DNA from 2 places in the Arthrobacter sp. PvP023 genome. Region 1 is predicted to be linked to the other one. Evidence: predicted binding sites of a transcription regulator. Region 1 holds the regulator's gene; the other holds the start of a gene.
The links. The regulator Rex, encoded in region 1, represses fermentation and respiration genes when NADH is low (regulators of the CRP and FNR family bind a similar motif). The targets are predictions, from matches to a motif close to CTTGTGAANNNNTTCACAAG.

Region 1 (7,284 bases):
GCCCCCGGAGTGTTCGAGGCGCCGGGCAGGAGCGCGGCAGCAGGCTCGCTGTAATCGACCCGGAGGAGGGTGCCGTCGTCGTCGAACACCAGCGAGGTGATGGACGTCAGGGTGCATTCGCGCTTGCGCGGATCATGCCAGAGGGGCTTGCCCTCGGCACTCAGGCGCGTGGACCAGATGGGGAGCTGATGGCTGACCAGGATGGCTTCGGCGTGGTCGCCGCCCAGCTCAATGGCACGGCGGCGGGCGTCCTGCACCGCGGCGATGACGCGGGCGGCCTGGTCCTTGTAAGGCTCACCCCAGGACGGAACGAAGGGGTTCCGCAGGTACGGCCAGTGCCTTGGCTTGCGGAGCTCGGCCTTGTTGACCTTGAGGCCTTCGAAGTGGTTCTCAGCTTCGATGATGCGGGCCTCAGTGTGGATTTCGAGGTTCAGCGCTTCCGCTATGGGGAGGGCGGTTTCCTGCGCGCGAGTGAGCGGCGAGGCCACCAGGTGCACGATGTTAGCCCCGCCGGCTACGCGCTCACCGAAGTGCACAGCGAGCGTCTTGGCCATCTGCTGCCCGAGTTCGGAGAGGTGGAATTCCGGCAGCCGTCCGTAAAGGATGCCGTCCGGATTATGGACCTCGCCGTGGCGAAGGAGATGAACAGTGGCTTGGGGCATGTGTACCAGTTTCTCAAAGATGTCGGGTGATCTGAAATCTTCTACAGAGAGTAGAACTGAGACGTTTTGAAAAATGTTCCCTGGAGTTGGAATAAAAGATGCAAATGCATGTTTATACTGGGTGAAGCAGTTAGTTGAGACTTCAACCAAGAAGTTTCGGCTGGCGATCAGATGTCCTTCCGCAAGAGACTTTCAATCCAAGATCACAAGGAGCAACACCATGGCACTGCCCGCCAACACCACCACCGGCACCTGGACCCTCGACAACTCGCACAGCGAAATCGGCTTCACCGTGCGTCACGCAGGCATCAGCAAGGTCCGCGGCCAATTCAAGGACGCCGCAGCGACCCTGGAACTTTCCGAGAACGTTGCCGACTCCAAGGTCAACGCCACCATCCAGACCGCCAGCTTTGACTCGGGCGACGCCAACCGCGACGGCCACGTCCGCGGCGAAGACTTCTTCGACGTCGAAAAGTTCCCGGAAATCTCCTTCGTTTCCAACGCGATCGTGCCCAAGGGCGACGCTTACGAACTCCAGGGCGATCTGACCATCAAGGGCGTCACCCGCCCTGTGGCTCTCGAAACCGAGCTCCACGGTGTGGCCGTGGATCCCTTCGGCAACACCCGCGCCGGCCTCACCGCCGAAACCACCATCAGCCGCAAGGACTTCGGCCTGACCTGGAACGCTGTCCTCGAAGCCGGTGGCGTGCTGGTCAGCGACAAGGTTGCCATCAACCTCGAGCTCGCGTTCATCGCACCTGCCGCGTAGTTTCTTCGCTTCGTAGGTACACAGCACCCCGCTCCGTCACCGCGACGGAGCGGGGTGCTGTGTTTAAGGCGGCCGCTGACGCCGGCGGCCGCCATCGGCCGCCCAGAATACCTCCTTCGAATGATCCACCCCCGGGCCGGAGCGCGGTACGGTTGAACCAAACCATGCTGGGGGCAGGGAACCGTTACTGATCCCGGTACCCGTTTAATCAGTAGTCGACCCGCAAAGGACCAACTATGAGCACGCCTCCAGCAAACCCGGCCAACCCGAACGAACCTGAGAACGGCAAGCCCGGCCCCGACGCTCCCCAGTACGGCCAGAACGCGCCGGAATCCCCCGCAGCGCCGCAGTACGGCCAGAACGCGCCGGAATCCCCGGCAGCTCCCCAGTACGGCCAGCAGCCCCCCGCAGCACCCCAGTACGGGCAGAACGCACCGCAGTACGGCCAGCAGCAGTACGGCCAGCAGCCCCCCGCAGCGCCCCAGTACGGGCAGAACGCACCGCAGTACGGCCAGCAGCAGTACGGCCAGCAGCCCCCCGCAGCACCGCAGTACGGGCAGCAGCCGCCCTTCGGTCAGGCGCCGCAGCAGTACGGCCAGTCCCCGTATGCCCAGTACCCGTCCGAACAGCCACAGGGTGTCGCCGCCGGCGGTGTGCCGAAAATGGTCAACAACGCGTTCTGGATGATCATCGCAGCGGGCGTCCTGTACATCATTTCCATGCTGGTAGCCATTCCTGCCTTGGACGATCCCGCCATGCGGAACCAGTTCGAGGACCAGATGAGGGCCAGCGGTGCGGACGTCGACTTTGAGTCCATCAAGGGCCTTGTGATCGGCATGATGGTGGTCTTCGGCCTCATCGGCGCCGGCCTCTACGCCCTGGTTGCCTTCAACGTGCGCAAGGGCAAGAACTGGGCCCGCATCCTCGGCACCGTCTTCGCAGCCCTGTCGATCTTCAGCCTGGTTCCGTTCAGCATCGGCACCATCTCGGCTTTGCTTGGCATCGCCGCCATCGTGATGCTTTACCTCCCGGCGTCCGCACCGTACTTCCGGAAGCAGCAGCCTTTCGGCAGCCCCTACTCGCAGCCGGGCAACCCGTACGGCCGCTAACCCTGCCAGCACCACAGTTCCAGCCGGAGGGCGTGGACTTTGGACGGCCCGGGCGACACCAGTCGCCGGCCCCGGAGTCCGCGCCCTCTGCGTTTGCCCGGATGTTCCTTGAGCCGAAATTGAGCCGCAAACTATGCACAGAAAGCCCCCGCACACGGTACCGTGTTAGCAAAATCACGCTGGGGGCAGGAAGACGTGGCTGATCCCGGTGGCTGATTGCCCGTTAGCCGACTCGTAAAGGATCAACCATGAGCACTCCGCCCGTCCCGCCGTCGTACCCCGGCGATTCCCCGTCCGGCGGGCAATACGGCCAGCAGCCGCAGTACGGGCAGGGCCCGTCGCCCTTCGCGCAGGCACCGCAGTTCGCTCAGGCGCCCCAGTATGGCCAACCTGCTCAGTACGGCGCACCGGCTCAGTACGGGCAGCCACAGAACAGTCAGCCACAGTACAGTCAGCCGCAGTACGCGCAGGCACAGCAGCCGCAGCAGTTCGGGAACCAGCAGTACACGGTGTACCCCTCGGAGCTGCCGCAGCGGGGAAACTCGGCGGCAAGTGCCGCTCCCCCGTTGGTGAACATCTCTTTCTGGCTGTTAATCGTTGCTTGCCTCCTCTGGGTTGGCTCGGTGCTCCTCTCGCTGGGTTCCATCGACGACCCCGCCATGCGCCGGGCGTTTGATGCCAGGCTGGCAGCCAGCCGGGCTGACGTGGATTTCGAGGCACTCAAGGGCATCATCGTTGGAATGGTGATGCTGATCGCGGCCGTCGGAGTGCTGCTGTATGCGCTGGTGGCGTTCAACATCCGGAAGGGCCGGAACTGGGCCCGGATCCTCGGCACCATCCTGGCGGCATTCTCACTGCTGGGCGTTCTCCAAATGGGGCTCGGAACGCCGTCCATCCTCGCCGGAGTGGCTGCAATGGTGCTCCTCTACCTACCCTCCGCCGCGCCGTATTTCAGGAAGTACCACCCGTTCGCAAGCCCGTACGGCCAGCCGGGCTACCCCTACGGCCGCTGAGGGCAGTACTACTCCCCGTCCTCCGGGGCCTGGATCCGCTGGGCGTGGTAGGCCAGGATCTGCAGCTCGGTGGCCATGTCCACCTTGCGCAGGTTCACGCCCGGCGGGACCTGGAGCATGACCGGCGCAAAGCTGAGGATGCTCCGCACTCCTGCGGCGATGACGCGGTCGCACACGCCCTGCGCCACGGCGGCAGGCAGCGCCAGCACCACCATGTTGGCGCCGGTCCGCTGGAGGACCGGTTCGAGGTCCGCGACGTCACTGACCCGCAGCCAGCCCACCTCGTTGCCCACCACCATCTGGTCTGCATCGAAAATGGCCACGACGTCGAATCCGCGCGATTCGAAGCCGCCGTACCGCGCAAGCGCCTTGCCGAGGTTGCCGGCGCCCACGATTGCCACTTTCCAGTCGCGGGTGAGCCCGAGCGCGGCGGAGATGTTGCGGCTGAGGTACTGCACTTCGTAGCCAACGCCTCGGGTGCCGTAGGACCCCACATGCGAGAGGTCTTTCCGGAGGGTGGACGAGCTGACGCCGGAGGCTTCGGCCAGGGACTCTGAGGAGACGCGTTCGACGCCTTCGGCCAGCATGGTGGTGAGGGCGCGCAAATAGATGGTCAGCCGTGCCACGGCCGCGGGCGGAATCTGCTTGGCCGCAGTTCCGCTGTCCCCGTGAACAGCCTCGGGGGATGAATCCAGCGAAGTCACTATCTGCTCCATTGCGTCGCGTTGTGAGTCCACTCTAGAGCCCCGTCCGCACTGCCAACAAAGCAGAAGTCGCCGCGCCTATTTGGCCGCAGCCTGGCGAAGGATCCGCTCAAGGCGGGTTTCGTCGATCTTCCAGAAGTCACGCTGGATCCCGTCCACCAGGACCACGGGGATCTCTTCGGCGTAACGCTCGCGCAGCTCCGGATGGTTGTCCACCAGTTGTTCCGTCCACTCAAGTCCCAGGGCGGCAGTGACCCGTTCGACGGCGTCGCGCGCCGCCTCGCACAGGTGGCAGTCAGCTTTGGTGATGAGGACGACGTCGGGTTTTGCCATGCCTCAACCGTAGCCCGGGCCGCCGCTCCGCCGCGACGGCAGGCCCGTGACAGCCTGGACCGGCCCATTGACTAGACTCAAGTCATGCCCGAGGAGAAGTACGTCGCCGTAGTCCGGCAGCCGGCCGGTGCGTTGCAGCACGGCGAGGCTGCCTTCTTCGACGTCGATAACACCCTCATGAAGGGCGCCAGCCTCTTCCACGTAGCCCGGAAAATGCATCAGCGCGGCGCGTTCACCCTGCCGCAGGCGGCCGGGATGGCCTGGAAGCAGTTCAAGTTCGTCCTCCGCGGCGAGAACATGGATGACGTCCACGCGGTCCGGGACTCGGCCTTGACGCTGGCTGCCGGAATCACGGTGGAGGACATCAAGGCCCTCGGCGAAGAAGTCTTCGACGAAATGATTGAGTCCAGGATCTGGCCCGGCACCAAGGCACTGGCCCAGCAGCACCTCCGTGTGGGGCGCATGGTGTGGCTGGTGACCGCTACCCCCATCGAGGTGGCCACGGTGATTTCCACCCGGCTGGGCCTGACCGGTGCCCTGGGAACAGTGGGCGAGATCGAGAACGGTGCCTACACCGGCCGGCTGGTGGGCGACATCCTGCACGGCCAGGCCAAAGCGGTGGCTGTCCAAGGCATTGCTGATGCCGAGGGCCTGGACCTCCAACGGTGCTGGGCCTACAGCGATTCGCACAATGACATCCCGCTGCTAAGCATGGTGGGCCATCCCGTGGCCATCAACCCCGACTCCCGGCTCCGCCGCCACGCCCGCGAAAACAACTGGCCGGTGTACGACTTCCGCTCGGGACGCCGCGCCGCCACGCTCGGACTGAAGGCGGCCACGGTTGGCGGGGCCGTGTACGGCCTCTGGAGGGGCTTCACGCGCTTCCGCGGCCCCACGGTCTAGTCGCCTAGTCGCGGCCCGCCCCAGCTCCAGGCCTGCCCTTGCAGCGGACGTCGCAGGGATTCACCCGGCCCAAAGAAAAATGCCCGCTGCCAAAGGCAACGGGCATCTCACGCTGTAGGAAGTATCTCTACTTCTTGTTACGGCGCTGGTGGCGGGTCTTACGAAGCAACTTGCGGTGCTTCTTCTTGGCCATACGCTTGCGACGCTTCTTAATAACTGAACCCACGAAAGTTCCTTACAAACTAGATGGAGTACCTGTCTGATGGAAGAGGTCCGTGGACTAGGCAACAGACTAAACAACAAACAGATTCTTACAATAACGAAAAACGTTCCCTAACAGGGTACCGCTTATCCGGCGCACCCACTGACCGCACTCCGTTTGTGGCAGCTCAGGCGGTGTCCGACTGGCCTTCCACGACAGCACCCTTGACGTACTGTTCGACGGCGGACTCCGGCACCCGGAAGGACCGGCCGAAGCGGACGGCCGGCATCTCTCCGGAATGGACAAGGCGGTACACGGTCATTTTGGAAACGCGCATGAGCTCGGCCACTTCGGCCACAGTCAAGAACTGAGCGTTCGAGAAGTTCGACTCTGCGGACATTTCCCTTATTCCTTTGTTAACAGCTGATAAAGGCAACCCCATTGAAACCCCATTGCGGTGTGCCGATGCTGAGCCATCAACCTACCCTGTGCTAGTTACTCTAGTGGCTGATGGTGCCATTGTGAAAGTCATTGGGCGGTACCAGTTTTCGGCGGATCCGGGGGAAAATCAGCCCTCCAGCGCGCCACGCCGCTTGCGCGCGGATGCTGCCAGCTGGCCCAGCACCGACGCCGTGACGTCCCATTCCATGCAGGCATCCGTCACGCTCTGGCCGTAGACCAGTGCGTCAGTGCCGGCCGCGTGGTCGGCCACATCGAGGTTCTGCGCCCCGCCCACGAGGAAGCTCTCCAGCATGACGCCGGCAATCGCCGCGGCCGCCGCTCCGCCGTCTTCCAGCTGCGCGCCGATTTCGAGCGCCACCTCGGCCTGGCGGTGGTGGCTCTTGCCGCTGTTGGCGTGGCTGGCGTCCACGATCAGCCGGGGGTTGAGCTGCTTGCCGGCCAGTTTCGCCGAGGCCGCTTCGACGTCCGCCGCGGAGTAGTTGGGGCCCTTGCGTCCGCCGCGGAGGATCACGTGTGTGTCCGGGTTGCCGGCGGTGGCCACGAGTGCGGCCCGGCCATCGCCGTCGATCCCCAGGAAGGCCTGGGATGCCGCGGCGGCGCTGCAGGCATCGACCGCAACCTGGAGGTCGCCGTCGGTCCCGTTCTTGAATCCAATGGGCATGGACAGTCCGGAGGCCAGCTGGCGGTGGATCTGGCTTTCGGTGGTGCGGGCACCGATGGCGCCCCAGGAGACGAGGTCTGCCATGTACTGCGGGCTGATTGGTTCCAGGAACTCCGTGGCCGTGGGAAGGCCCAGCGACGTGACCTGCTTCAGGAACTGGCGGGCGGCACGCAGTCCGGTGGCGATGTCATGGCTGCCATCCAGGTGGGGATCATTGATGAGGCCCTTCCAGCCCACCGTGGTGCGCGGCTTCTCGAAGTAGGTCCGCATGACGATCAGCAGGTCTTCCTTGTGCTTCTCCGCCTGGCTCACCAGCCGGCGGGCGTATTCCAGGCCGGCCTTGGGGTCGTGGATGGAGCAGGGTCCCACGATCACCAGCAGGCGGTCGTCCACGCCGTCCATGATGGCCCGGACTTCGTCCCTGCCGCGTTCGACGACGTCTGCCACCCGGGCGTCCAGCGGCAGT
Region 2 (7,284 bases), 1.6 Mb from region 1:
TCTTGGGTGAGGTGCGTGATTGGCATGCTCAGATTATATGCGCCGTGCTATCGCGGGAGACTGTTGGTGTCAGTGTTCTGCCGGTGGCCGGTTGGCGTTCCCCCGGAGTCGGTTCTTGGCCCCGTGCTCGATCAGTGTCGGGTTGTAGGTGCGGATCCGGCTGGTGTCCAGGCGGGCGTACTCTTCGGCGACGAGCCCGGCGATGTAGTACCGGGACGTTTCGGGATATCGTTCGGACAGGCGGTCCGTGACTTTGGCGATGGTCTCTCGTTTTTGCGTATCGTCCATCCAATCAGTTTGAGGGTCTGCCGGGGAATGTCTCCGGCTTCGGGCGGGTGTATGCCTGCCATGAGTTGATGGACGGGAGGCTTCTGAACAGTCCCAGGGGCCGGTCGCGGGTCCAGGTCATGACCTCGCCCTGCGGAGAATCATGAAAACACCTCGCTAGGATCCTGTTGCAGGATGGTCCGCGCGTTCAAGGACCCGGGACACTGTGTAGCCGATGACCAGTCCCCAGAATGCCGGGTGAATGTTGGCAAGGCTCATCCCGGACATGGTCACCACGAATGTCACCAAGGACCCCAGTGTGAAGGCATTGGCGAACGCGGTGACAAGAGCTTGCTGGAGTGCCCGAAGCATCGCAATGCCGCCCAGGGTCAATATGAATTCCCTGGGTGTTGCGAGCATGAGCCGGGTCAGTGCGGGAGCGAGAAGTGCGCAGGTCATGGCCAGGACGCCGAAAACCACGGCCGCCGTGTACTGGCGCTGCCTGGCTCCTGAGGAAGTCATGAGGGCGTTGGTTGGACCGGTCACGCACGCTGAGACAGCGCCGCAGCCGGCATTGATCAACGAAAACGCACCCGAAACGATGGCGAACACGTTGACCGGCGGGTTGTGGCCTGCGGCACGGAGAACCGCGATGCCCTGCCCATTCTGAACAAACAAGACCGTCAGGGCGAGGGGAACAACCAGTTCCAGCTGGGCAGCCCAAGCGAACTCAGGAACGGTGAAGACCGGGGTGGCCAGAACCGGGCCGCCTTTTTGGAGGGAAAATTGGCCACTTAGCGCCACAGCGACACCACCAACCGCAAGAGTACCGAGCACTGGCGGAATATACCTGCCGAGCGCAGGCGCGGCAGTGAGGACCAGGAATGCGACCACCATCGGTGCAGCCACTACAGGGTTGGCCTGGGTTGAACCAACTATGTCTGTGCCGAATTTCAGGAACACCGCGGCCACCATCGCCATGACGATCGGCATGGGCACCATTGCCATGATCCTGCGGACCAATCCGGTGGCGCCCAGCGCGAGGACGAGCAATCCGGACGTGAAGAAAGCCCCCACCACCTCTGGAAAGGACAAGTGCTGCAGGGACGGACCCAGGAGCACCGTCCCGGGAATGGACCAGGCAAAGCCCAGGGGTTGTCGGTAGAGGAGAGACATCACCAGCGTCGCCGCCCCGCCCGAAAAAAGGATGCCAAACACCCAGGACGCGAGTTGGCCCTCGGTGAGGCCTCCCGCCGCTCCCACGGCGAGGGTGACGGCTATGGGGCCGGAGGCGGAGAAGATGAGGCCGATCACGCCGTTGGAGATGTAGGGCAGGCCGAGGTCACGGAGAACCCGGCGTACGCCTGCGGGGCGAACGCCCGGACGTTCCAACAGCGGTTGGCGTCTCGGAGCCTCTACGGCTTCCACATGAGCGATGGCGGACGGGTTCTGTCGGGATGGCGGCATCAGGGCTCCTTGCAACGGCGGCAAAAGGAAGGCGCCCCGGAGCTTGCACTCCAGAGCGCCCTCGGTGCCGGGCCGAGGCGCCGGCACCGATCTGTCAGCGGTGGCTCTTACTTGTGCTGGCCTTCCTTGGCGAGCACGTAGTCATACACCACTTCTTCGCCGGCCCCGCCATCCGTGCGCCTCTTGGGTTCCAGCATCAGCTCAGCCTTGACTGCCGAGGCGATGTCGTCCGCGTTGTGCGGGTCGCCCGGGAAGTACAGCTGCTGAGTCACGGGCTGGAATCCCGGCGCGGAAACCTTGATGTGGATGTGCGCCGGGCGCCAGGCGTGCCATCCTGCCGCGCTAATCAGCTGCCCGCATGCCCCGTCCGTGGGGATCTGGTAGGGAGCCGGGCGCATCGTGTTGATTTCGAAGCGGCCCTCATCATCTGCTTTGACCGTTGCACGGAAGAGCCACTCGGGGAGACCCGGCGCGTACTGGGAGTAGAACCCGGCGCTGTCGGCGTGCCAAATCTCCACCTGTGCGTTCTGGATGGGGTTACCGTCCGTATCGGTGAAGCGGCCGCTGAAGTGCAGCGGTGTGCCCTCCTCGTCCTCACGCATCTCTACAGTGGCAGGGGTCGGGAGCGCGGGGGACCCCGGCACGTAGTAAGGCCCTTCAATGGTGCCCACGGTTCCGGGGCGATCCTGAGAGTTGACGTCCTCCACAGTGTGCTCCAGCCACACGTCAAGGAAGAGCGGCCATTCCCCGTCGGTGCCCACCTTGATAAGCCAGGCTTTGAGTGCGTTGTATTCCTCGTAGGTGACCTGGTGCTCGACGACGATGTCATTGGCGGCTTTGATGAGTGCCCCCGCCAGCAGACTCACTCGTTCCTTCGGCACATCCAGGTGGGAGAGCTTGCCTGATGCGGCGAAGCGTTCCGTGGCCTTGGAGCCGGCTTCGACTGCAGTGCCCTCGTCCTCGTGGCGGGTGTCTGCTTGGGTCTCGGTCATGGTGATGTCCATACTCCTCTTTGAATAGGGGACGGGAACTGCTCCCGAACCCGGTGCCACCGGTTTGGGGGCAGGATCTGAACCTGTCGCGGCGCAGTTCCCGTGATGTCCGTCTCATCGTAGGCGTCAAATAAGGACGCAACAAATATCGATTAGGCCTGTTTTCTGTCAAGAAGCGGACATAAAGGAACCCTTGGTCGAACCTAGGTATTTGCCTGATGTGAGAGCCATCACGATGGGTAAGACTTGCCTGACAACGTCCCGCGGGAACACCGCCGCCGGCAACAATTCCTGACCATCCGTCCAGCACTCTCCAATGAAGGAGCACGCCATGACCGAGAACCTGGCCCACGTCCGCGACGTCCTTGCCGACGCCGTGATCGACGACCGTGAGAACGGCGTCATCCGTGCCAAGCGCGAAATTTTCACCGATGAAGAGATCTTCGAACTGGAGATGAAGCACATCTTCGAAGGCAACTGGGTCTATCTCGCCCACGAATCCCAGATCCCCAACGTGGGGGACTACTTCACCACCAACATCGGCCGCACCCCCGTGATGATCACCCGCGATAAGGACGAGAAACTCAACTGCCTCGTCAACGCCTGCTCGCACCGGGGTGCCATGCTGTGCCGCCGCAAGACGGACAACCGCACCACTTTCACCTGCCCGTTCCACGGCTGGACGTTCAAGAACTCCGGCGAGCTGCTGAAGGTGAAGGATTCGCGAAACGCGGGCTACCCGGAGACCTTCAATAAAGCGGGCTCCCACGACCTCACCAAAGTGGCCCGCTTCGAGTCCTATCGCGGCTTCCTCTTTGGTTCCCTGAAGGCGGACGTGCTCCCGCTCGAAGAACACCTGGGTGATGCAGCCAAGGTAATCGACTCGATCGTGGACCAGTCCCCGGAGGGACTCGAGGTGCTGCGCGGATCGTCCACCTACACCTACGACGGCAACTGGAAGGTGCAGGCCGAGAACGGGGCAGACGGCTACCACGTCACCGCCGTGCACTGGAACTATGCGGCCACCACGGCCCGCCGCACCGCCGGCGACTCCGCCAACAAGACCAAGGCCATGGACGCCGGCAAGTGGGGCAAGGTCAAGGGCGGTTTCTATTCGTACGACCACGGACACCTGCTGCTGTGGCAGGAATGGACCAACCCGGAGGACCGCCCGCTGTGGGACCGCCGCGAGGAGCTCGTCGCGAAGTACGGCGAAGAGATGGCCAACTTCATGATCAACATCTCGCGGAACCTCTGCCTGTACCCGAATGTCTACATCATGGACCAGTTCTCCTCGCAGATCCGGCACTTCCGGCCCATCTCGGCGGACCAGACCGAGGTGACCATTTACTGCATCGCGCCCAAGGGCGAATCACAGGAGAACCGGTCCAAACGGATCCGCCAGTACGAGGACTTCTTCAACGCCACCGGCATGGCCACGCCCGACGACCTCGAGGAGTTCCGGTCCTGCAACAAGACCTACTGGGCCACCTCGGCGCCTTGGAACGACATGACCCGCGGGTCCACCCATGAGATCGCAGGCCCCGACGAGCAGGCCCAGGCGCTGGGCATGACCAGGGTCATCGCCTCCGGGGTGCGCACGGAGGACGAGGGGCTCTACCCCATTCAGCACGGGTACTGGAAGGAAGTCATGGACCGGGCGCTGGCGGAGGAGGAGACCTCCACCCTGGATGCTCTTCCAGTCACAGCCTGACCCCCGTCCACATGGAACCAGAGAGAGTGCACAACCCATGACCAACCTGACAACACCCGCTGCGGCGCTCAAGAACGCCGGGGAGATCGCCACCCTCGAGACCGTCCGCGCCTTCCTGTACAAGGAGGCCCGCCTGCTGGATGACCGCCGGTTCGATGAGTGGCTTCAGTGCTACCACCCGGACTCGGAGTTCTGGATGCCCGCATGGGACGTCGATGACCGGCTGACAGAGGACCCGCAGAACGAGATCTCGCTCATCTACTACGACAACCGCGGCGGCATTGAGGACCGGGTCTTCCGGATCAAAACGGACCGGTCCTCGGCCACGTCCCTGCCCGAGCCCCGCACCGGGCACAACATCACCGACGTCGAAATCATGGAGCACGACGGCGGCCAGGTGAAGGTGCGCTTCAACTGGTTCACCCTCTACTTCCGGTACAACACCACGGACACGTACTTCGGGACCAGTTTCTACACGATCGACCTCGCCGGCGGCGAGCCGGTCATCTTGAAGAAGAAGGTTGTCCTCAAGAACGACTACATCCACCACGTCGTGGACGTCTACATGATCTGACGGCTCCCGGCCGGTGCCCGGCATCCTGCCCGGCACTGACCTCGTCCGTTTCAAAATCCGTGCCCGTCGGGCACATCCGAACTACCAGGGTCGCATCGACGCGATTCCCAGCCAGGAGGAAACCATGGGCCACAAAGTAGCCCTCAGCTTCGAGGACGGCGTCACCAAGGTCATCAAGGTCGGCGACTACGAGACCGTGATGGACGCTGCGTACAAGGCACGCATCAACATTCCATCGGACTGCCGGGACGGTGCGTGCGGCACCTGCAAGGCCTTTTGCGATTCCGGCTCCTTCGACCCGGGCGACTACATTGACGATGCGATGACGGAGGCGGAGCTCGAGAAGGGGTACCTGCTCACCTGCCAGGCTGTTCCGGAGTCGGACCTGAGCATTCAGATCCCTGCCACGTCGGAATCAGCGAAGACTTCGGCCACCACCTTCACCTCCACCGTGAAGGAGCTCAACAAGCATTCCGAAACGACGGTTTCCTTCACCCTGGAGACGGAAAACCGGGACGCCCTGGCCTTCCTCCCGGGCCAGTACGTCAACATCAAAGTCCCCGGAACGGACGCGGAGCGCTCCTATTCGTTCAGCAGCGGCCCCGAAGTTCAGGACGCATCGTTCATGGTGCGGGTGACGCCGCAGGGTGCGATGTCTGAATATCTGCGCGATCGCGCGGCAGTGGGAGACGCCATCGAATTCACGGGCCCCTACGGGTCGTTCTTCCTGCGCGAGCCCAAGCGGCCCCTGCTGCTCCTGGCGGGCGGCACCGGCCTGGCCCCGCTCCTGTCCATCCTTGAGAAGCTGTCTGAGAACCCGCCGTCGGTACCGGTCCATCTGATTTATGGCCTGACCAGGGAGGCGGACATCGTTGGCCTGGACTGGTTGCGCGAGTATGAGGCGAAGCTGCCCGCTTTCACGTGGGACTACATTGCCTCCGAACCGGGCACATCTGCTCCCCACACGGGCTACGTCACCCAGATCATCGAACCAAAGCACTTGAACGACGGCGATGTCGACATCTACCTGTGCGGTCCGCCTCCCATGGTAAACGCTGTGTCGAAGTGGCTGGATTCCGAGGGCATCAAACCCGCCAACTTCTACTTTGAGCGGTTTGCCCCGAAGGAAACCACCGGGGGTGACGCCGAAACAGGGGCACCGGCACCCGCAGAACGGATTGCAGCCGAAGGCGACACGATGAGCCGCAGCGAGGCGGTCTCTTCCTTGGAAACCGGCCGGCTGGACTTCCGCAAGGAGGACAGCTTCGCCCAGCTGGACGCTCGCATGGGCCTGGAGCTCGCGGTGAGCGAGCTGATGCTGGGCCGTCTCAGCGAAGAGCAGCTGCACCAGTTCCGCCGGCTCGCCGAGGCCACCACCCGCTCCGTAACAGAAGGCACTATCCAGGAACCGGATGAGTTCGCTCGGACCAACGAGGAGTTCCACGAATACCTCTTCGTGGCCTGCAACAACCCCATGCTGCTGGAGTCCTACCGCCGGCTCGACGTCCACGCCCAGATGGCCGCGGCCTTCGAGGCGGGAACCCCCATCTTCAAGCGGGTCACCCAGGACCACCTTGATGTGGTCGACGCCTTTGAGCGCCAGGACAAGGCGCGGGTGCGGGAGGTCATCATGGCCCACGCACACGACGCCAAAGAAACCATGGCGGGAGCCATCGAAGCCAAGGCGGCCCGCTGATGACCCGGCCATACGCCGGACAGTTCGTTACCCCCGGCCGGTACGCAGGCAAGGTGGCCATGGTGACGGGTTCTGCCCAGGGAATTGGCCGGAAGGTGGCCGAGCGCATCAGTGCCGAGGGAGGCGCCGTCGTCCTGGTAGACCGGGCCGAATTGGTCCACGAGGTGGCGCAGGAGATCGAGGCGGCCGGGCAGGGTTCCGCTTCAGGAGGTTCGGCCACCGCGGTGACCGCAGACCTTGAGACCTTCGCGGGAGCGCAGCAGGCCGTTGCGGCGGCGCTCGCCGCCCACGGCCGGGTGGACGTCCTGGTCAACAACGTCGGCGGGACCATCTGGGCCCGCCCGTATGAAGAGTACGACGAGGAGAGGATCGAGAAAGAGATCCGCCGCTCGCTCTTCCCCACCCTCTGGACCTGCCGCGCGGTGCTGCCGGCCATGCTGGAGCAAGGTTCAGGCACCATCGTCAACGTTTCCTCGGTGGCCACCCGCGGCATGCATCGCGTGCCGTACGCGGCAGCGAAGGGCGGGGTCAACGCCCTGACCCAGTCGCTGGCGATGGAAGTGGGCGGACGCGG

Region 2: a site for Rex is predicted at 2,944-2,963, ahead of benA (benzoate 1,2-dioxygenase large subunit). Genes of this name have one in related genera too.

What each region holds. Positions count from the first base shown of each region.
Region 1 is NZ_JAFIBI010000001.1:1,291,320-1,298,603, reverse strand. Features, by position in the region: gene JOE31_RS06010 (histidine phosphatase family protein) at 1-662, opposite strand, end outside; gene JOE31_RS06005 (YceI family protein) at 883-1,431, shown strand; gene JOE31_RS06000 (hypothetical protein) at 1,668-2,540, shown strand; gene JOE31_RS05995 (hypothetical protein) at 2,789-3,553, shown strand; gene JOE31_RS05990 (redox-sensing transcriptional repressor Rex) at 3,562-4,257, opposite strand; gene JOE31_RS05985 (glutaredoxin family protein) at 4,336-4,590, opposite strand; gene JOE31_RS05980 (HAD family phosphatase) at 4,675-5,493, shown strand; gene JOE31_RS05975 (30S ribosomal protein bS22) at 5,621-5,719, opposite strand; gene JOE31_RS05970 (helix-turn-helix domain-containing protein) at 5,883-6,095, opposite strand; gene JOE31_RS05965 (3-deoxy-7-phosphoheptulonate synthase) at 6,264-7,284, opposite strand, start outside.
Region 2 is NZ_JAFIBI010000001.1:2,862,909-2,870,192, reverse strand. Features, by position in the region: gene JOE31_RS13240 (three-helix bundle dimerization domain-containing protein) at 70-288, opposite strand; gene JOE31_RS13235 (benzoate/H(+) symporter BenE family transporter) at 445-1,734, opposite strand; gene catA (catechol 1,2-dioxygenase) at 1,842-2,738, opposite strand; gene benA (benzoate 1,2-dioxygenase large subunit) at 3,058-4,440, shown strand; gene benB (benzoate 1,2-dioxygenase small subunit) at 4,478-5,014, shown strand; gene benC (benzoate 1,2-dioxygenase electron transfer component BenC) at 5,139-6,710, shown strand; gene JOE31_RS13210 (1,6-dihydroxycyclohexa-2,4-diene-1-carboxylate dehydrogenase) at 6,710-7,284, shown strand, end outside.